3 regions of the Lactococcus lactis genome follow, and region 3 is predicted to be linked to each of the others. Evidence: predicted binding sites of a transcription regulator. Region 3 holds the regulator's gene; each other region holds the start of a gene.
The links. Region 3 encodes NrdR, which represses ribonucleotide reductase genes. Its sites were predicted from a motif close to ACACNATATATNGTGT; they were not measured.
Positions count from the first base shown of each region.

Region 1 (7,147 bases), 250 kb from region 3:
AACAATGTTCGGATTGTTGCCTACATGAAATTAGATGTTCATGATCAAGAGACAAAAATTCAAGATCCAAAAGATAATAAAAAAACAATCAATAATCCTGACCACCTGAAGATTTACGATTCAATCAAAAAAGTTCCTAATGTAAAAACTGTTACTTTTTCAAGTAAAGAAGCTCAGTTGAAAGGACTAACAAAGGCCTTAGGAAATAACTGGAATCTCTTTAAAGGTGATGCCAATCCACTTTACGATGCTTATATTGTTGAAGCTGATAAACCAGCAAATGTAAAATCAGTCACTTCAAAAATATCAAAACTTTCAGGAATTGAAAAAGCTACTTATGGTGGTGCAAATACTGCAAAACTTTTCCAAATTGCTCAGGGAATTCGAACTTGGGGAACTGCAGCGGCTATTCTGTTAATTTTCGTTGCTGTCTTCTTGATTTCTAACACCATTCGAATTACTATCCTATCAAGACAACGTGAAATTCAAATTATGCGTCTGGTTGGGGCTAAAAATGGTTATATCCGTTGGCCTTTCTTCTTGGAAGGCGCTTGGGTTGGACTTTTAGGTTCAATTATTCCAGGACTTATTGTTGCTTGGGCTTACCGCCTTGCTTTTGTTAGCTTGACACCAAGTCTTCAATCACAAAAGCTTGAAATGTATGCGACAAATCAATTCATTCCTGCAATAGTTGGATTGATGGCCGTGATTGGTATTTTGATTGGTTCATTTGGAGCCCTCTTATCAATGCGTCGTTTCCTTAAAATTTAATAAAAATAAAAGAGAAGTTAAATCTTCTCTTTTTTTTGCTAAAAAAAGCTGTCAGTCAATAAGTTTTTACTTATTTACTGACAGACTCTTAAATTTGTTTAATTAGATCTCATAATCTTCATCAGACATGGCTTCCACTTCACCAAGAAGGTATGAATTACCAACTTGTGAGAAGAAGTCGTGGTTTGATGACGAAGTTGAAATTCCATTCATAACCACTGGGTTAACGTCTGCTGCGGTATCAGGGAAAAGTGGATCTTGTCCAAGATTCATCAAAGCTTTATTGGCATTATAACGCAAGAAAGTTAAAGCTTCATCAGTCCAACCGACTTTGTCATAAAGTAAATGCGAATATTTTTCTTCATTTTCATAAAGTTGATAAAGCAATTCATACATCCAATCACGGAATTCACCTTGCTCATCTTCAGATAACTCATTAAAACCAAGTTGGAATTTGTAACCAATATAAGTACCGTGAACTGACTCATCACGAATAATTAATTTAATAATTTCCGCTGAGTTAATCATTTTGTTATTTCCAAGATAGCGCAAAGGGGTATAGAAACCAGAGTAGAAGAGGCAAGTTTCAAGGAAAACAGAAGCCACTTTCTTTTGCAAAGGAGTACCAGATTCATAAATTTTATTGATGATTTCGGCTTTTGTTTGCATATAAACATTGGTATCTACCCAATTAAAAAGTTCTTCAATTTCTTTTTTCGTGTTTAGAGTTGAAAAAATTGTTGAATAAGACTTTGCATGAACAGATTCCATAAATTGAATATTGTTGAAACAGGCAATTTCTTGAGGTGTTCTTGCATCATGTTTGAGCACTTCAGCACCATCAACAGATTGCAAAGTATCAAGCAATGTCAAACCAGCAAAGGCCTTAGCAAAGGTATCACGTTCCAATTGAGGAAGTTTACGCCAATCATCTAAATCGTTAGATACAGGAACACGAGTATCTAACCAAAATTGACTTGTTAATTTTTCCCAAGTATATTTGTCAATAGAATCCTCAATAGAATTCCAGTCAATGGCACTGTAATAAGTGGGGACAGTAAGATTTTCAGTTTCAGACATATTTTAAGATATGAGCCTGCTTTAAAAAGGGCAAACTCAATTCCTTTCTCTCATTTATTTACTGACAGAAAATACTGTCAGTATTTTTAGCTTAGTCATAAATTCTGTCAGTAAATTTTCACTTACCAACGAAGCTGTCAGTAAAAATAGGGACTCATTAGACCAAAAACTTTCGATAATTTATCAAAAGTTAATGTCAATAATCGTTTTAGAACATTTCGCAAATGCTTACCCCATTTTCATTCATTGACGATACTTTAATGAATGAAAACAAGTAAGAAAATAGAAAGTCCGTCTTAGCGGCTTCCGTAGAAGCAATAGATGCTTTAGCACCAATGCTTCTGTTGTATTAAATAACGCAACTTTCACATTGGTTAGCACCGACTTCTTCTTGGTCGTCAGTAAATGTACGAATGTAGTAAATTGTTTTGATTCCTTTTTTGTAAGCATAGTTACGCAAAATAGACAAGTCACGAGTTGTCATTTTATTATTTGCCACTTTCCATTCATAGAGACCTTCAGGTAAAGTTGAACGCATAAATAAAGTGAGTGACAAACCTTGGTCAACATGTTCTGTAGCAGCTGCATAAACGTCAATTACTGCACGCATATCTGTATCATAAGCTGATTTGTAATAAGGAATTGTTTCAGTGGCAAGTCCAGCAGCTGGATAATAAATTTTCCCAACTTTCTTTTCTTGACGTTCTTCGATGCGATTGACAATTGGGTGAATAGAAGAAGAACAGTCATTGATATAAGAAATAGAACCATTTGGAGCCACTGCCATACGATATGAATTATAGAGTCCAGAAGTTTTTACTGTGTCACGTAAAGCAGTCCAATCCTCGATTGTTGGAACAGCAATCCCTTTGAAAAGTTCTTGAACTTTAGGAGAGACAGCTGCAAAATAATCATGTGTTAAATATTTATCAAAATAAGAACCATCAGCATAGGCAGATTTTTCAAAATTCTTGAAGCTAGACCCTTTTTCAACAGCTAATTTATTTGAAGCCACTAAAGTATAATAGTTTAACAACATGAAATAAACACTAGTAAATTCAACGGCTTCTTTGCTGTCATAATGAATTTGATTTTGTGCTAAGAAAGAATGTAAGCCCATTGCTCCAAGCCCAATCGCATGCATTTCATCATTACCTTTACGAACAGTTGGAACAGTATCGAGATTTGAAGTTTCGGAGATGAAAGTTAAAGCGCGAACCATTGCTTCGATAGAAGTTCCAAATTCATTGCTAGAAGTCATCATATTCAAAACATTAGTTGAACCCAAGTTACAAGCGACGTCAGTTCCAACAACCTTATAAGTTTGGTCATCGTTCAAAACAGAAGGCGTTTGGACTTGCAAAATTTCAGAACAAAGGTTAGACATTGAAATTACACCATCAACAGGGTTAGCTTGATTGACTGTGTCAACATTTACGATGTAAGGATAACCAGATTCTTGTTGAAGTTTTGAAAGTTCTTGTTCAAGTTCACGGGCATTAATCGGTGTTTTACGAATTTCTGGATTGGCTACCATTTTGTCATATTCAGCTGTAATATCGACTTCGGCAAAAGGTTTACCATAATATTTTTCAACAAAATATGGCTCAAAGAGATACATTGTTTCTCCCTTTTTAACCAATTCATAGAATTTATCAGGAACAGTAACCCCAAGAGAGAGTGTTTTAACACGAATTTTTTCATCCGCATTTTCTTTTTTAGTGGACAAGAATTCCATAATATCTGGATGGAATAGTGATAAATAAACAACACCAGCACCTTGACGTTGTCCCAATTGATTGGCATAAGAAAAGGCGTCTTCAAAAAGTTTCATGACAGGAACGACACCAGCTGCCACTCCATCGTAACCTTTGATAGGTGCACCAGCAGCACGTAAATTAGTCAGGTTCAGACCAACACCACCACCATTTTTAGAAAGTTGCAAGGCAGAGTTAATTGTTCGTCCAATTGAATTCATATCATCAGTTAATTGTAGAAGGAAACAAGAAACAAATTCACCACGACGCTTACGTCCAGCATTTAGAAAAGTCGGAGTCGCAGGTTGATAACGACGATTAATCATTGCAAAAGCAAGATTATTAGCTAATTTTTCATCGCCGTCAGCCATGTATAAAGCATTCATTAACACACGATCTTCAAAATCTTCAAGATAGAGAGAACCGTCATTGTTTTTCATGGCATATTGATTATAAAATTTGTAAGCAGCCATAAATGAATCAAAATGAAATTCAAATTTACTCAATTCTTTCCGAAGATTGGTAATGAATTCGGGTTTATATTTTTCAAGAAACTCAGCTTCTAGATATTCTTCTTTAACGAGCCAATTGAGTTTATCGATATATGTATCGGCTTCATAACGATTAGGTTCGACATTTTCTTTAAAAAAAGCAGTAATTGCTTCTTTATCTTTAGCAAGAGGAATGCTACCATTAACGGGAATATTAATCTCGTTATTAAGCTTGAAATAAGTTACATCTTTAAGTTGTTTTAGAGACATAAGTGACCTTTCTTAAAGCGTTCAACCATAAAGAACAGAGGGATGAACTCTAATATTATAATAAGTTCAAACTAATTAATAGAAATAAAAAGTTAAAAATAAAGAGGCTTCACTCATTAAGGTGAAGCCATAAAATCACAGCGGATTTTTGAAGGTGACTTTCGCTCCTTTGTCAAGCTGTGTAGTGAGTTTTTCGACAGCAGCAACATCGGCTGGTGTACCATTAAACTCAAAATCATATAAAAGCGGAATTTGGTATTTTGCAGAGAGTTCTTTAGCAGTAAAAATATAAATACCTGCGAAATTACGATTTCCTGTACCAATAATTCCTAGACAATGTTTATAATTATCATTATAAGCCATAAAGTCAAAAACAGGGTCCATAACATCTATTGATTTAGAAACAGTTGGAGATTCTTCGGCATAACTTGGCGTTATCAAAAGAAAAGGTTCATTCATTTCTATATCATGGTCAGGACTGATTTCGACATTTGGTAAGTTTGTTTTGGAAACAAAGCGACGTGTTTGCCCAGTCACACTGAAATAAGCAAGTTTCATATTAAGCCAACTTTGCTAATTCGCTAGGACGGAAACCAGAGAAGGCAAAGTCATCTTTAGTAATGACAGGTGCAGCACGAAATCCCATTTCAATCACTTTTTCAACAAATTCAGGTTGTTCATCGATATTGATTTCATCGAAGGCAATTTCATGTTCTGAGAGCCATTTTTTGACCATTTTGCATTGCATACAATTGTTTTTAGAATAGACTGTAACCATTTTAAATCTCCTTTGAGGACAAACGTATTTTATTAGTGAGAGTAAAAAGTCTTTGACTTTTTCTCAACTTTTTATAGTCTTATTTTATCGTAAAAAAAATATCTAGTCAAATTAAAGATACTAGATATTGTGTTGAATTATGTAAAATTATAAAAATAACACAACATATTGTGCTATTTTTCTTTTTGTTTTGATAAGTTTAAACCAAATGGGACAAGGGATTCGCAATGATTTTTGATTCTTTTGAGATTTGTTCTATGTCGTAAAATAATAATAATTGCTAAAACAAAAATAATAATTGAGAATAAAAGGTCGTAGGAAGTAAGAATAAATCCGATGCTAGGGAAAATAAGAATTCCCAATAAAGCAAATACAGCACCTATCACACTAGAGAGACTAATCATGCTAAAAAGCCATAGGACAATGATAAAGACAACAAGAAGGTAAATTAAGAAGAGCGGACTAAATCCAAGAATCACACCAGCAGAAGTTGCAACAGCTTTACCACCTTTAAAGCGGTCGAATATTGAAAAAGTATGTCCAATGACAGCAAGAAAACCGAAAATTAGAGGTGAAACACCATTGATATGGAAGAAAAGGGGTAAAAGAGTAGCAAGTGTCCCCTTTAGTAAGTCAAAAGCAAAAACTGAAATTCCTGCCTTTACACCTAGAATTCTAAAAGTATTGGTTGTTCCAGTATTTCCTGAGCCATAGTCATGGAGATTTTTTTTGAAAAAAATCTTGCCAATCCATAAGCCGAATGGAATTGCCCCTAAAAGATAGCTGGCAATGAGAAGAAGAATAATAGTAAGCATAAGTTCTCCGAAGTTTATTTCGTTTAAAATCGATAATCTCTTTTAACTGTACAATTATATCATATTTTTAATAAAGATTACTGACAATATTGAAACATCTTCACTTACTTTTGGAAAAATTCTTACTATTAGATGAAAAAATTGTCAGCAGTCCTTTGACAAAGCTTTCTGAACAAGGTACAATAATCAAGATGAATATTTTTTATTAGCTCATTGTGGATAAAAAAATAGTGATTTAGATAGAAGATATAGGCTTTCGATGAGAGGAAAATAAATGGTAATAGATATTAATAACTATGATGACAGTGCGATTCAGGTTCTTGAAGGATTGGATGCTGTCAGAAAACGTCCAGGAATGTATATTGGATCAACTGACGGAACTGGTTTGCACCATTTGGTTTGGGAAATTGTAGATAATGCGGTTGATGAAGCTTTATCTGGCTTTGGTAACAGAATTTCAGTGACCATTAATGCTGATGGTTCTTTATCAGTAGAAGATGAAGGACGGGGAATGCCAGTTGGGAAACACGCCATGGGTATTCCAACTGTGGAAGTAATTTTTACTATTTTGCACGCAGGTGGTAAATTTGGTCAAGGGGGTTATAAAACTTCTGGTGGACTCCATGGTGTTGGATCTTCAGTCGTAAATGCCCTCTCGACTTGGTTAGAAGTTGAAATTACTCGTGACGGGACTGTTTATCGTCAACGTTTTGAAAATGGTGGACATCCAGCGACAACTTTAGAAAAAATTGGGAAAGCACCAAAGTCTAAAACAGGAACTAAAGTTACCTTCATGCCGGATTCTAGCATTTTTTCGACAACAGAATTTAAATATAATATCATTTCAGAACGACTAAATGAGTCTGCTTTTCTTTTAAAAGAAGTGACGATTAGTCTTGAAGATAAACGAACAGATGAAAAAGAAGAATTTCATTATGAAAATGGGGTTCAAGATTTCGTTTCTTATCTTAATGAAGATAAAGACAGTTTGACTCCAGTTCTTTATTTTGAAGGAAAACAAGATGGTTTTGAAGTTGAAGTTGCCCTTCAATATAATGATGGCTATTCAGAAAACATTCTTTCATTCGTCAATAATGTCCGAACAAAAGATGGCGGAACGCACGAAGCAGGTTTGAAGACGGCAATTACGAAAGCAATGAATGAATATGCTCGTAAAGTAAATTT
Region 1 covers NZ_CP118969.1:1,560,352-1,567,498, reverse strand. The annotation lists gene ftsX (permease-like cell division protein FtsX) at 1-771, shown strand, start outside; gene nrdF (class 1b ribonucleoside-diphosphate reductase subunit beta) at 874-1,851, opposite strand; gene nrdE (class 1b ribonucleoside-diphosphate reductase subunit alpha) at 2,201-4,369, opposite strand; gene nrdI (class Ib ribonucleoside-diphosphate reductase assembly flavoprotein NrdI) at 4,505-4,927, opposite strand; gene PYW37_RS07810 (redoxin NrdH) at 4,929-5,147, opposite strand; gene plsY (glycerol-3-phosphate 1-O-acyltransferase PlsY) at 5,321-5,962, opposite strand; gene parE (DNA topoisomerase IV subunit B) at 6,237-7,147, shown strand, end outside.
Region 1: the regulator NrdR is predicted to act here: its motif matches at 5,265-5,280, upstream of PYW37_RS07810 (redoxin NrdH).

Region 2 (7,147 bases), 970 kb from region 3:
TATTGCTTAAAAAAGCAAGAAACATCATTGTCAAAAAGAGTGAGGAGGGGAAGTGAACATCAGAGAAGTTGAAAAGTCATCTTTCTCCATCATTGGAAAAGAAGGCTTAGGTAAAGCACAAGAAGCTGACATTTGGATTCCACCACTCTGGCAAGAAGCAACCAACGCTTTTGAGGAAATTATTCATTTGATTAAGCAGCCACTCACAATTTGGGGGGCCATGTCTGATGAATCAGGGCAATTTAAACCATGGAATAATGGTGGACTCTATCTGGCATGTGTTGAAGTTGAAAATTCAGCGCAAAAGCCTGAAAATTGGACTAAATGGACACTTCCAGGCTTTCGTTATTTCGTTGTTGAAACAACAACTTATGAAATGAACAAGACTTATTCAGATATGTGGAATTATTTAACTCAAAATGATTTAAAAATTGTTGGAGCAGTACAAGAACATCAATCAATTTCAGCAGAAAATCCTGAAGAGTTAGAACTATGGTTTCCAATTGAAAGAATATAAAAGTCCAAATAGTTTCATTGATGACGAGTTGTTGTATTTCAAAAATTACTAAGGAGAAAAAATCATGACATTAACAGACACTTACACACTAAACAATGGCATTAAAATTCCAAAAGTTGGCTTTGGAACTTGGCAATCTGCGAGCGGAGAAGAAGCTTATAATGCGGTAAAAGCAGCACTTGAAGCAGGATATCGTCATATTGATACAGCGGCAGTTTATAAAAATGAAGAATCAGTCGGTCAAGCAATTGCTGATTCAGGAATTCCCCGTGAGGAACTTTTCGTTACAACAAAACTTTGGGGTGTAGGAACAACAGAGGACGCTGCGAAAGCCTTGGATGAATCCTTGAAAAAATTGGGACTTGATTATGTTGATTTGTACCTCATTCATTGGCCAAATCCTAAAGCATTCCGCCCTGATTTTGAAACACGTAATCTTGCAGTTTGGAAAGCCATGGAAGCAGGCGTAAAAGCTGGTAAGATCCGTGCAATTGGTGTTTCAAACTTCCACCCACGTCACCTAAAACCATTGTTGAAATTTGCTGAAATTAAACCAGCAGTTAACCAAATTATGGTCAACCCAAGTGATCAACAAGAAGAAATTGTAAGTTTTAATGTTGACAACAATATCTTGACTGAGGCTTACAGCCCACTTGGAACAGGTAAAATCTTTGAAGTTCCAGAACTTGCAGACTTGGCAAGTAAATACAACAAGAGTATTGCTCAAGTGGTATTGCGTTGGTCTCTTCACAAAGGATATTTACCACTTCCTAAATCAGTAACCCCTGCAAGAATTAAAGAAAATGCAGAAATCTTTGATTTTGATTTAAGTATTGAAGATATTGCTTTTATTGACAGCCTTCATGGAAAAGCTGGTTTGGCTAAAAACCCTGATGAAGTTGATTTCTAAAGAATAATTATGAACATATTTTACTGACAGATTGTTTACATCTCTTAAAAGACAGCAGAGAATTTGGTCAGTAATTTAAAAAAGGCCTGTCAGTAAAATTTTGCTGACAGGCTTTTTAGATTTTTGCTACAATAAAGAAAAATGATCAAATATCAAGGAGAAATGATGAAAAAAGCACTTGTTTTAGTTGATTTTCAAAATGACTTTATTGATGGAAGTTTGGGCACGAAAGAAGCACAAGCCATTATCCCAAATGTTATTGAAAAACTCTCTCAATATTCTAAAGAAAATCGTCTAGCAACCCAAGACACCCATTTTGAAGATTATTTAACGACACAAGAAGGCAAAAATCTGCCAGTTATTCATTGTCAAAATGGTACTTTTGGTTGGGAAATTCGTAAAGAAGCTCAAGTTGGCTTTGCTAAAATTTTTGAAAAAACAACTTTTGGTTCCAGAACATTGGCAGAATTTATTCGAGATGAAAATTATGATGAAGTTGAACTTGTCGGAATTTGTACGGATATTTGTGTTGTTTCCAATGCCTTGTTAATCAAAGCCTATGCGCCAGAAGTAAAAATAAGTGTTGATGCTTCTTGCTGTGCTGGAGTTTCACCTGAAAAACATTTGGCAGCACTTGAAACAATGCGTTCTTGTCAAATAGAAATCACGAATGCCTAATTTTGGTAAAAAGTTACTGACAGGTCTGTCAGTAATTTCAACTTGACAAAATCCGTATGATAATTGATAATGGAGTGAGAAATAAGAAAAATTTTGAAGGTGAGTGCGAGGTATAAATTTGGATTATCATCAATTATTTTCCCGCTTGAACGAAAAACTTTCAGAAGAAAATTTGCAACTTCACTTACATTGTGTTGGTGGTTTCGTCCTTGAATACTATGGAATGAAGGCAACAGAGGATATAGATGCCTTTTATGAAAGTACCGAAAAAGTTGAAAAAATCATTCAAGAAATTGGTGAAGAATTTCATGTCGGAACCTCTAATGAACCTTGGTTGAGTCAAGCAGTCGGCGAAGTCATGTCTCATTCAAAAACAGATGAAACAATTATTTTTGTGGAAAGTCATTTGACTGTTGGTCTGTCATCACTCGAATCTATTCTTATCGATAAAATACAGGCTGGCCGAACCAAAGATGTTCCAGACATCGCAAAAATAATGAAAAAATTAAAAATTGAAAGCCCAGATCCTCTCTTAGAACGATTTAAACATACAGATGGTTCAGCAGACCCAGCGGTCATTTTAGAGGCTTTTAGTTTAGCTTACGGCGAAGAAGCCTTAAAAAATTATTTACGAAAAAATCCAAAAATACTGAGGTTATTGCAATGACGTGGATTGAATATCTCCTGAATGCTGCTCAAAAGTCTAAATGGAATTTAGAACTTTGGGTCCGTTATTTAAATAAAGCGATTCAACGGGACAAAATTTTACTTTCAAAAACAGATATTGATTATTTAATGAGTTCTGAAGAATTAACTTCTTTTCAACGCGTTTTTCTTGAACTCGCGCTTGAAAAAGAAACAACACCTTGGGAAATGACTGTTGGCATGTCTGAACCGACTCAATCGATTCATCTTCAGTCTGTTTTAAAAGAATTAAAAAAAGAATGAATTAACTTTCATTCTTTTTTTATTTTATAAATTACAATTTATTTAATACGAAGATATTGACCAATTAAAATGGTATCACTTGATAAATGATTCCAAGCCTTAATTGAAGCAATTGGGCTACCAGATTTTTGTGAAAGTCCCCAAAGCGTATCTCCTTTAACAACCTTATGGATAGAGGTATTTGAAGCTGCAGAAGAGTTAGAAGTTGAACTCGTAGAGGCTGAGCTTGAACCTGTTGAAGAACTTGAAGAACCGGCAGATTGTGAAACAATCAAGTTTTGTCCAATGAAAATTGTATCAGAATTCAAATGATTCCAACTCTTGAGTTGAGCAATCGTCGTTTTATATTTGACAGAGAGTCCCCAAAGCGTATCACCAGATTTAACCTTAATCGTCGTCTGTGAAGCTGGTTTGGCAGGAGTGACCGAAGTAGTAGGCGTTGTAGTTCCGGCAGAATTTCCTGAAGAAGTTGAACTATTTGTATTAGACGAAGAACTTGAAGTTGTCAATACAAGCTTTTGCCCAATATAGATGACTGTACTTTTAAGATTGTTTGCGCTTTGAATTTGAGCAACACTAATTCCATATTTTTGCGAAATTCCCCAAAGTGTATCGCCAGATTTAACTGTATAAGTGGTTGAGCTTGTATTTGAATTATTATTGGTATTTGTAGCTGTTGAACCACCGGAATTAGAAGTACCAGCAGAAGAAGCACCGTCAAAACGAGTCAAATTATATTGAGAAATAATTCGATTCAGGGAAGCACCATAATTAGGGTCAGTTGCATATTTTCCTGTTAAGGCTGCGGTTGCCGCTTGATAGGTTGCCGCGTTTGCTCGCCAAGCTTTAGCATAATAAGGACCATTTCCAAAGTTTGTAGTTTTTAAAACATAAGCATTATCTTGGAAACTTTGATTAAAGGAAGGATAAACCCTAAATGGCATATCTTTTGTGACCCATTTACCATTGAGATATTCTTGAGTTTTAAAAACAACGCTTTTTCCTTGATAAGTTCCTTGAATACCGAATAAATTATAATAGGGGGCACGAGAAAGTTGGCTTGAACCCCAGTTACTTTCCAAAATAGCTTGAGCAATCATAACTGAAGGATAAAGACCATTACTATCGGCAACTGGTTTTGCTGATGCAGCAATACTTTCAATAAAAGCTTCTGTCGAATTGGTTGCAGCCTGAACCATTGGGCTTGTTTGTTGGAGCAAAAGCTCATGAGTGGTCGTCAAAGTTCCTGCAATGAGAACAGCGCCAGCAAATTTGGTCGCTGGTTTATAAAAAGCCAGTGGTTTTTTGGCTTTCTTTTTTAAATGTCTATTTTTAACTTTAATACGAGAAACTGGCATAAATAATTCCTTTCCTGAAAATACAGAATAAAATAAGTACTACCCTATTTTACCACGGTTAATGGAAGAAAACGATGACAATTATGTGGCGGTTTGTAAACGTTTTTTATTTTATGTTTTATATTAGCTAGAAAATGTGAGAATTTAGAGAAAAAATCTGATTTAAGACGCTATGATTACATTTTAAATACAAAGAGATTATATTTTGCTTTGCGAAATTGAGAAAAGGGAATGAAAACAAGCAACACAAGATATTGTGTGTGTTTACATAATTTAACCTATATATTGTGTCATTTCCGAGAATTTGATAAAATAGATGATGTAATTGAAGAGGATGGTTAATATGAAAAGTGAAGTAAAATATCAAGATGTAACACTAGAAGAAATTAATGTGATAAAGCGTGACGGACGCTCAGTGAAATTTAACAGTGAGAAAATTTTTGATGCTTTGACTAAAGCGGCTAAAAAAGTCGAACTGACAGATATGTCGGTTCTTTCAGAACTTACTGACAGAGTAGTCAGTGAAATCTTTACTCGTTTTTCTGAAAATGTCAAAATTTATGAAATTCAATCGATTGTTGAGCAAGAACTCCTTGAGTCTGGTGAAACTCAATTGGCTGAAGAATATATCTCTTATCGTGCTAACCGTGATTTGGCCCGTACCAAAGCAACGGATATCAATTTCACGATTGAAAAATTAATTAATCGCGACCAAACTGTCGTTAATGAAAATGCCAATAAAGATTCTAACGTTTTCAATACTCAACGTGATTTGACAGCTGGTGCGGTTTCCAAAGCAATTGGTTTGAAACTTCTTCCGCCACATGTGGCAAACGCTCACCAAAAGGGTGATATTCATTATCATGACCTTGATTATAGTCCATTTACTACAATGGCTAACTGTTGTTTGATTGACTTTAAAAATATGTTTGAAAATGGTTTTAAACTTGGAAATGCGCAAGTAGATTCGCCAAAATCAATTCAAACAGCAACTGCGCAAGCCAGTCAAATCATCGCTAATGTGGCTAGTTCACAATATGGTGGTTGTTCATTTGATCGTGCCGATGAAGTATTGGCGCCTTACGCGAAATTAAATTATAAAAAACATTTAAAAGATGCACAAAAATGGATTGATGGTGCTGAAAAACAAGAAGCTTATGCTCGTGAAAAAACAGCCAAAGATATCTATGATGCAATGCAATCTTTAGAATATGAAATTAATACTTTGTTTACTTCAAATGGTCAAACGCCTTTTGTAACAGTTGGTTTTGGTCTTGGAGACGATTGGTATGCGCGTGAAATTCAAAAAGCAATTTTGAATGTCCGGATTGGTGGTTTAGGTTCAGAACACCGTACTGCTATTTTCCCTAAATTAATTTTCACACTCAAACGTGGTCTTAACCTCGAAGTAGGGACACCAAACTATGACATCAAAGAACTTGCGCTTGAATGTTCAACAAAACGGATGTACCCTGATATTTTGAGCTATGATAAAATTGTTGAATTAACAGGTTCATTTAAAGCTTCAATGGGTTGTCGTTCATTCTTGCAAGGCTGGAAAGATGAAAATGGGAATGACGTGACTGCTGGACGTAATAATCTTGGAGTTGTTACAGTTAACCTTCCACGTATTGCTCTTGAAGCCGCTGGAAATAAAGAAAAATTCTGGGAAATCTTCAATGAAAGAATTGAAATTGCTCATGATGCCCTTGCTTTTCGTGTTGAACGTGCTAAAGAAGCACAACCTAAAAATGCACCTATTCTCTTTATGAATGGTGCATTGGGACGTCTTGATGCCGAAGGTTCAGTTGATGAATTGTACAATAAAGAACGTGCAACTGTAAGTTTAGGTTACATTGGACTTTATGAAGTGGCGACTACTTTTTATGGCCCAACTTGGGAAAATAATCCTGAAGCTAAAGCTTTTACAATTGAAATTGTGAAACGAATGCATGAAGATTGTGAAGATTGGTCTAAAGCCTCTGGTTATCATTATTCTGTTTATTCAACACCGTCAGAAAGTTTAACTGACCGTTTCTGCCGAATGGATAAAGAAAAATTCGGTTCAGTTGCAGATATTACTGACAAAGATTACTATACTAATTCTTTCCATTATGATGTGCGTAAAAATCCAACTCCATTTGAAAAATTAGAGTTTGAAAAAGACTATCCTGTTTATGCCAATGGTGGATTCATTCATTACTGTGAATATCCTGTTCTTCAACAAAATCCGAAAGCTCTTGAAGCAGTCTGGGACTTTGCCTACGATCGTATTGGATATCTTGGAACAAATGCACCAATTGACCACTGCTATGCTTGTGGCTTTGAAGGAGATTTTGCGGCAACGGAACGTGGATTTAAATGTCCACAATGTGGCAATGATGATCCTAAAACCTGTGACGTTGTCAAAAGAACTTGTGGATATCTTGGAAATCCGCAAGCACGTCCAATGGTTCATGGTCGTCACAAAGAAATTTCATCACGTGTAAAACATATGAATGGTTCTGTCGGAGCTTTGAACGATGGAAATTTGATTGATTCAGTCGAAGTTGACGAAGCAAAATCAAAATATTTTGCGGAGAAATAAGTATGAACAATCCAAAACCAGGAGAATGGAGAGCTGATGAACTCTCACAAAATTATATTGCAGATTATAAACCCTTCAATTTCGTTGATGGTGAAGGGGTGCGCTGCTCACTCTATGTGAGCGGTTGTATGTTTCATTGCGAGGGCTGC
Region 2 covers NZ_CP118969.1:258,050-265,196, forward strand. The annotation lists gene PYW37_RS01415 (GyrI-like domain-containing protein) at 53-517, shown strand; gene PYW37_RS01420 (aldo/keto reductase) at 582-1,427, shown strand; gene PYW37_RS01425 (cysteine hydrolase family protein) at 1,593-2,105, shown strand; gene PYW37_RS01430 (DUF6036 family nucleotidyltransferase) at 2,224-2,772, shown strand; gene PYW37_RS01435 (hypothetical protein) at 2,769-3,053, shown strand; gene PYW37_RS01440 (LysM peptidoglycan-binding domain-containing protein) at 3,092-4,411, opposite strand; gene nrdD (anaerobic ribonucleoside-triphosphate reductase) at 4,755-6,998, shown strand; gene nrdG (anaerobic ribonucleoside-triphosphate reductase activating protein) at 6,995-7,147, shown strand, end outside.
Region 2: the regulator NrdR is predicted to act here: its motif matches at 4,656-4,671, upstream of nrdD (anaerobic ribonucleoside-triphosphate reductase).

Region 3 (7,147 bases):
TGATATGGCACATGTTTTATCACATTATATTAAACCAAATAACTGGTCTTTGTGGTTGATGACATCTGGTGTTAGACCTCGTTCAGATATTATGGATAAAGTGGCTTGGTATGGAAAACTTTCTTTTCTTCGCCAAATCTCTGAATATCTTTCTAGAGGAAAAATGAAAGAAGTGAATCAAGAAATCTTGGGACTTCGTAAATTTTGTGAATTATTTTAGTAAAAATAGGCTAGGGTTTGGACCTTCCTATTTTTTGGCTTATAATTGAATAATAAAAATAAAGAAATAGAAGATCACTTTTGCTGATTTTCTATCAAAAATTAAAAAATTGAGGTAAAAATTGCGCGTCAGAAATCGTAAAGGGGCAGGCGAAATGCTTGCTGAAAACGCACATATCGTAGTTGAAAATCCAGCGGACTTTAAAGGACGTTGGTCAGAACGTTTTGGAAATGATCATCCGATTCATATTGAAGTGGGTTGTGGAAAAGGAGCTTTCATCACAGGAATGGCAGCTCTTCATCCAGAAATAAATTACATTGCAATTGATATGCAATTATCAGTTTTATCTTATGCTTTAGATAAAGTAATTGAAGCAGATTTGCCAAACGTACAAATGATGCTTGTTGATGGAGCTGCTTTGAGTGAATATTTTGCTGATGGTGAAATTGACCAAGTCTATTTGAACTTTTCTGACCCTTGGCCAAAAGGACGTCATGAAAAACGTCGTTTGACTTATAAATCTTTTCTTGCAACTTATGAAAAGATTTTACGTCCTGAAGGTGAAATTCATTTCAAAACTGATAATCGTGGATTGTTTGAATATTCTTTAGTTTCTTTAGCTAACTATGGCATGGAACTTAAAAAAGTTTGGTTAGATTTACACCAAGACGAAGAATTTGCACCTCAAAATGTAATGACCGAGTATGAGCAAAAATTCTCACAAAAAGGTCAAGTAATTTATAGATTAGAAGCAAAATTTTTGCCTAAGAAGTAAATAAGTTGCTTTCTGTCATTAAAACTAATGAAAAAAATTACTGACAGAATAAGAAAGTCTAAACCAATTTTCTGTCAGTAAAATTAATAAGAATTTATTATCTATTAAGGAGAATAAAATGAGATGTCCAAAGTGTTCTTCTGAAGAATCAAAAGTTGTTGATTCAAGACAAGCCGAAGATGCTATTCGCCGTCGTCGTGTTTGTGAATCATGTGGTTTTCGCTTCACAACCTTTGAACGTATCGAAGAAATGCCCCTTTTAGTCATCAAAAAAGATGACAAACGTGAACCCTTTAATCGTGAAAAAATTGTTCGTGGTTTAGTTCGTTCAGCATACAAACGCCCAGTATCAAGTGAAGATATTGAAACAACAGTTGCAAATGTTGAAAGAAAAATCCGTCAACTAGACAGTAATGAAGTTGAATCAGATGTCATTGGTGAATTTGTGATGCAAGAATTAGCTGAATTGGATGATATCACCTATATCAGATTTGCCAGCGTCTATCGTTCATTCAAAGATGTCAGTGAATTAGAAGAGCTCCTTAAAAATATTACCAAAAAATAAATCCGTCAGTAAAAAGCGACTGAATAGGGAGCATTTTATCGGCAGATAAAAGAAAGATCAGCTCGCTGAACTTTCTGTCAGTAAAAAGCGACTGAATAGGGAGCATTTTATCGGCAAATAAAAGAAAGATCAGCTCGCTGAACTTTCTGTCAGTAAAAAGTGACTGAATAAGGAACATTTTATCGGCAGATAAAAGAAAGATCAGCTTGCTGAACTTTCTGTCAGTAAAAAGTGACTGAATAAGGAGCATTTTATCGGCAAATAAAAGAAAGATCAGCTTGCTGAACTTTCTGTCAGTAAAAAGTGAGGAAAAAAATGAGAGCGGGAGATTCATTTACAATGCTTAATCGAGGAAAGACCAGCTTTGACGCTGAGGCTTTTCGTCTGCTCTATTTACCAATCATTGGCACGGATGCCTTTGCGCTTTATCAGTTAATGCTAAGCTTCTCTACTGGAAGAATTTCTCACTTTTTGGAATATCTAAATCTCGGCCTCAATCCTTTTATTGAAGCATTAGATAAATTATCTGGCTTATCATTAGTTCGTGTTTATGATGATCATACCAGTCTTTATTTTGAAGTAAAAAGTCCGCTAAATTTTGAAAATTTCCTTGCAGATGATTTTTATAGACAACTTTTGATTTCAAGAATTGGTGAAAATCGAGTAGCTGCTTTAGCTAAAAGAATGGAACCAAAAGGAAAAGAAATTTCCAAGAAATTTCATGAAGTTTATAAAGTTAGTTTTGACTCACAAGCTCAACAAAACCCTTCAAATACAAATGAACGTTTTGAAATGGGGGCCTTTAAAAGTATTATGGAACGTCAAGGCTATCATTTAAACAATGAAAATCAAGACTCCTTAACGCTCTATTCACTAGCAGAAAAATTTGAACTCAATTGGTACGAATTATTCAAGCAAGCAGAAAAAACAGCCAATGCTGATAAAACTTTGAACATGAATAATTTGATGAGAAGTCTTTCAGGAGCTAGCCAACCGCAACCAGCACTTTCAGCTTTTCCTAAAGCATTTGCCGATTTGATTGTCATCAGTAAATCTCATGAACCAGATGATTTCATCCGACAGATAAAAGCGCAAGCTGGAGGATTTGTCAGTTCGGAAGAACATAAGCTTTTAACTAATTTAAGTCGCCAAAATTTGCCAGCAGAAGTCCAAAATATTTTGATTCACTATGTTTTAGTACAGCAAAAAAATGCGTCGTTAAATCCAAATTTTGTAAATGCATTAGCCAACGACTGGATGAGAAATGAAGTATTTACAGCTGAAACAGCGGTAAAACGAATTTTGGAACGAGAAGAATTAGCTGCTGCTAAAGCAAAAACTGGAGCAGAAAAACGACCAATGAAAATCAAAAAAGAAGCACCAAAATGGTCAAATCCAGATTATGAAAATAAGACAAGCCAAGAAGAACTTGCAAAACTTGAGAAAATAAGGCTTGACTCTCTCAAAAAACTGAAAGGAGAGCAAAATTAATGGAATCTATCGGAGACATCTTAGGGAAACGTCAAGACATCCGTGAAAATTTTGAAAAATTAGTCGCAGAAGTATTAAAAAATGCTGATGTGCAAGCTTTTATTGCCCAACATCAAATGACTTCTGACGAAATTCAACGCTCTTACTCCAAGTTTTATGAATACGTTCGTGAGCATGAAAAATTTGAAAAAGGTGAAAAACGGGCAGCTGATGGTTATGAACCTGTTTTAATCATGAATCACGGCTATGCTGATGTTTCATATCAAACGACAAATGAATTGGCGCAGCAACAAGCAGCTCAAAACCTTTTGCGACGTGTGAATATTATTGGACTTCCAAAAGATTTAAAACAAGTCACTTTGGCAGATATTGCCCTTGATGATGTTCAAAGAATCAAACCATACCAAGCCCTAGTTGATTTTATTACTAATTTTCCCAAGAAAAAAGGACTTTATCTTTATGGAGATTTTGGTGTTGGGAAATCTTTCATGCTTGCGGCAATGGCAAACGAATTAGCCAAAAAAGGAATTTCAACAACTTTACTTCATTATCCCACTTTCATTTCTGATTTAGATTTTGACAATGCCAAAGTCTGGGTCAATGAAATAAAAGCCAGCCAAGTTTTAGTTTTGGATGATATTGGGGCAGAGCAAAACAACGCTTGGGTTCGTGACAGTATTTTACAAGTCATTTTACAACATCGCATGCAAGAAAATCTCCCGACTTTCTTCACTTCAAATTTAAGAATGGAAGAATTAGAACAGCATTTAGCCGAAACCAAGCGAGCTGATGAAATTTGGCCAGCAAAACGTGTTATGGAACGCGTGAAATATTTGGCAGAAGAAATGCGATTAGAGGGGACGAATAGACGTCATGACTGAAACAAATGAAACGATTGATTTAATGATGAATCACACTTCGGTCAGAAATTTTACAGAAGAAGCAATTGAGCCTAAAGATTTGGAAAAAATCTTAAAAGCTGCTCAAATGGCATCAACATGGAAAAATTTCCAATCATATTCTGTGATTGTTGTAGAATCACAAGCTCAAAAAGATGCGATTTATGAATTTCAACCACAAAAATCAATCAAAAATTGTGCAGCATATTTAGTTTTTGTTGGCGATTTAAATCGTGCTCAAAAGGCAGTCGAATTGCATCAAGGTAATTTCCAACCGCAAGGAATTGAAAGCTTATTGATTACATCAGTTGATGCCGCAACAGCTGGACAAAATGCGCTTCTTGCAGCGGAATCTTTAGGCTACAACGGGGTGATGGTTGGCTTAATTCGAGACCAATCCTCAGAAATTTCTAAAGTCTTGAACTTGCCAGATTATACTTATCCTATTTTTGGCATTGCACTCGGTAAAGCCGCACGTTTGAACAAAGTAAAACCACGTCTTCCTTTGGAAGCAACAGCTTTTAAAGAAAAATATGTTAAGCAAACGTCTGAAACCATTGAAAAATATGACCAAGTTCAAGAAGAATATGCTGGAAATAGACGCTTAAACAAATGGTCTGAACGGATTGTTGACCAGTGGGGCCAACCAGAAATTTCAGCTTCAACAGAAAATTTAAAGGCGAAAAAATTACTGTGAAATTAAAGAAAATCTTAGAACCAAAACTTCCAGCCACCTATCAAGTAGCCACAAGTCAAGATTTTATTGATGGAGAAATTTATCAAGCAGAATTTATAGATAAAACTTTGACAATCAATCAAAGAACTATTTTTTCAGGTTGTTCTTTCAAAAACACAACCTTTGAATTTACTGACAATACGATCAGTGAATTTACAGATTGCCTTTTTGAAAAATGTGATTTTTCCAATTTAAACTTCAATAAAATTGGCATTTATCGCTCAATCTTTAAATCCTGCAAATTGCTAGGAACTGATTTTACTGAAAGTCACTTACAAGACCTTCAGTTTACAGAAAATCTAATGACTTATGCAAATTTTTCAGGTTCTACCTTAAAGTCAGTCCGCTTTTTAGAAAATGAAGCTAAAGAAACCTTCTTTACTGCCTGTAATTTTAAGAATGTGGAGCTTTTAAAAAATCAATTAGAAGCAGCAAATTTTTGGGAAACAGCACTTGCAGGAATTGATTTTTCTACGAATCAATTTGAACACATGGAAGTTACACCTCAACTCGCTAAAAATATGAAGATAAGTCTTAGTCAAGCCCCATTTTTTACTAGCCTGTTTGGCATTGAAATTATCTAAAATGAACCTCGAAACCCAAATCTAAAATTATATAGTCTATGGATTACAACCTCCTTCACTATTATAATTTTTTATCCAATAAGTAAACAAAGAAAGAAATAAAAATATGAGCTTACCTACAGTAGCCATCGTTGGCCGTCCAAATGTCGGAAAATCAACGATATTCAACCGTATTGCAGGAGAACGCATCTCAATTGTCGAAGACATTCCAGGTGTAACTCGTGACCGTATCTATGCCACAGGAGAATGGTTAACCCGTAAATTCAATATCATCGATACAGGTGGGATTGAACTTTCAGACGAACCTTTCATGACTGAAATTCGTGCGCAAGCTGAAATTGCCATGACCGAAGCAGATGTTATCATCGCTGTTGTTGACGGAGAAACAGGTATTACAGATGCCGATGAAGCCGTTGCTAATATTCTTTATCGTACAGACAAACCAGTTATTCTTGTTGTCAATAAAGTCGATAACCCAGAACGTCGAATGGAAATCTTTGATTTCTACTCACTTGGACTTGGCGATCCTTATCCTGTTTCAGCCGTTCACGGGATTGGGACAGGGGATGTCCTTGATGCAATCGTTCAAAATCTTCCTAATGAAATTGAAGAAGAAAATGAGAATGTCATCAAGTTCAGCTTGATTGGCCGCCCAAACGTTGGGAAATCATCTCTTATTAATGCTATTCTTGGCGAAGACCGCGTAATTGCAAGTCCAATTGCAGGAACAACTCGTGATGCGATTGACACACACTTTGTCGATTCTGAAGACCAAGAATTTGTCATGATTGATACCGCCGGAATGCGTAAATCAGGAAAAATTTACGAAAATACTGAAAAATACTCAGTCATGCGTGCCATGCGTGCCATTGACCGTTCAGATATCGTTTTGATGGTGATTAACGCTGAGGAAGGAATTCGCGAATATGATATGCGTATCGCTGGATTTGCTCACGAAGCTGGTAAAGGAATTTTGATTGTTGTCAATAAATGGGATACTCTTGAGAAAGATAACGATACAATGAAAAACTTTGAATTAGAAATTCGGACAAAGTTCAAATTCCTTGATTATGCACCAATCGTTTATGTATCTGCTAAGACAGGACAACGTCTGAATAAACTCCCAGATATGATTAAAGAAATTCATCATGCACAAAACTTACGTATTTCAAGTTCTGTTTTGAATGATGTCGTTATGGATGCTGTAGCGATTAATCCAACTCCGACGGACAAAGGAAAACGTTTGAAGATTTTCTATGCAACACAAGTAGCGATTAAACCACCAACTTTTGTTGTTTTTGTCAATGAAGAAGAACTCATGCACTTCTCATATCTTCGTTTCCTTGAAAATCAAATCCGTAAAGCCTTTGTTTTTGAAGGAACACCAGTTCATTTGATTGCACGTAAACGTAAATAAAAAAAATTCACTGATTTTATCAGTGTTTTTTTATGCAAAATAATTGAAAAAATATTAAATTTGAAATATACTATTAAAAAAATTAATTTAATTGAAATAAGATTAAATGGTATATTTTAAATACGGGAAAGCCTTCCATGACCTTAGAATTCAACATGGGTTTTCGCTTTCAGCCTTTGAAGAACTGGGGATTGCAAAGTCAACCCTCTCAAATTTTGAAAATGGTAAAAGCATGCTCTCTTTTGACCGACTTGATTTTGCACTTCAAAAAATGAATGTTTCTCCATTAGACTATAGTTTAATGATTAATAATGGCGAGCAGGATAATTAGATTTCGATTTTTGATGAAATTGAGCATGCTTATTATCAAAGAAATATTAAACAACTTCAATATATATACGAAATCAATAAAGAGGGCTCAAACGAGCAAAAGTTAATCGCATTTTCTGCAAGAGGACTA
Region 3 covers NZ_CP118969.1:1,806,252-1,813,398, reverse strand. The annotation lists gene PYW37_RS08990 (phosphotransferase family protein) at 1-220, shown strand, start outside; gene trmB (tRNA (guanosine(46)-N7)-methyltransferase TrmB) at 342-995, shown strand; gene nrdR (transcriptional regulator NrdR) at 1,114-1,560, shown strand; gene PYW37_RS08975 (DnaD domain protein) at 1,876-3,051, shown strand; gene dnaI (primosomal protein DnaI) at 3,051-3,932, shown strand; gene PYW37_RS08965 (NADPH-dependent oxidoreductase) at 3,925-4,647, shown strand; gene PYW37_RS08960 (pentapeptide repeat-containing protein) at 4,644-5,270, shown strand; gene der (ribosome biogenesis GTPase Der) at 5,377-6,687, shown strand; gene PYW37_RS08950 (helix-turn-helix domain-containing protein) at 6,794-7,018, shown strand; gene PYW37_RS08945 (Rgg family transcriptional regulator) at 7,019-7,147, shown strand, end outside.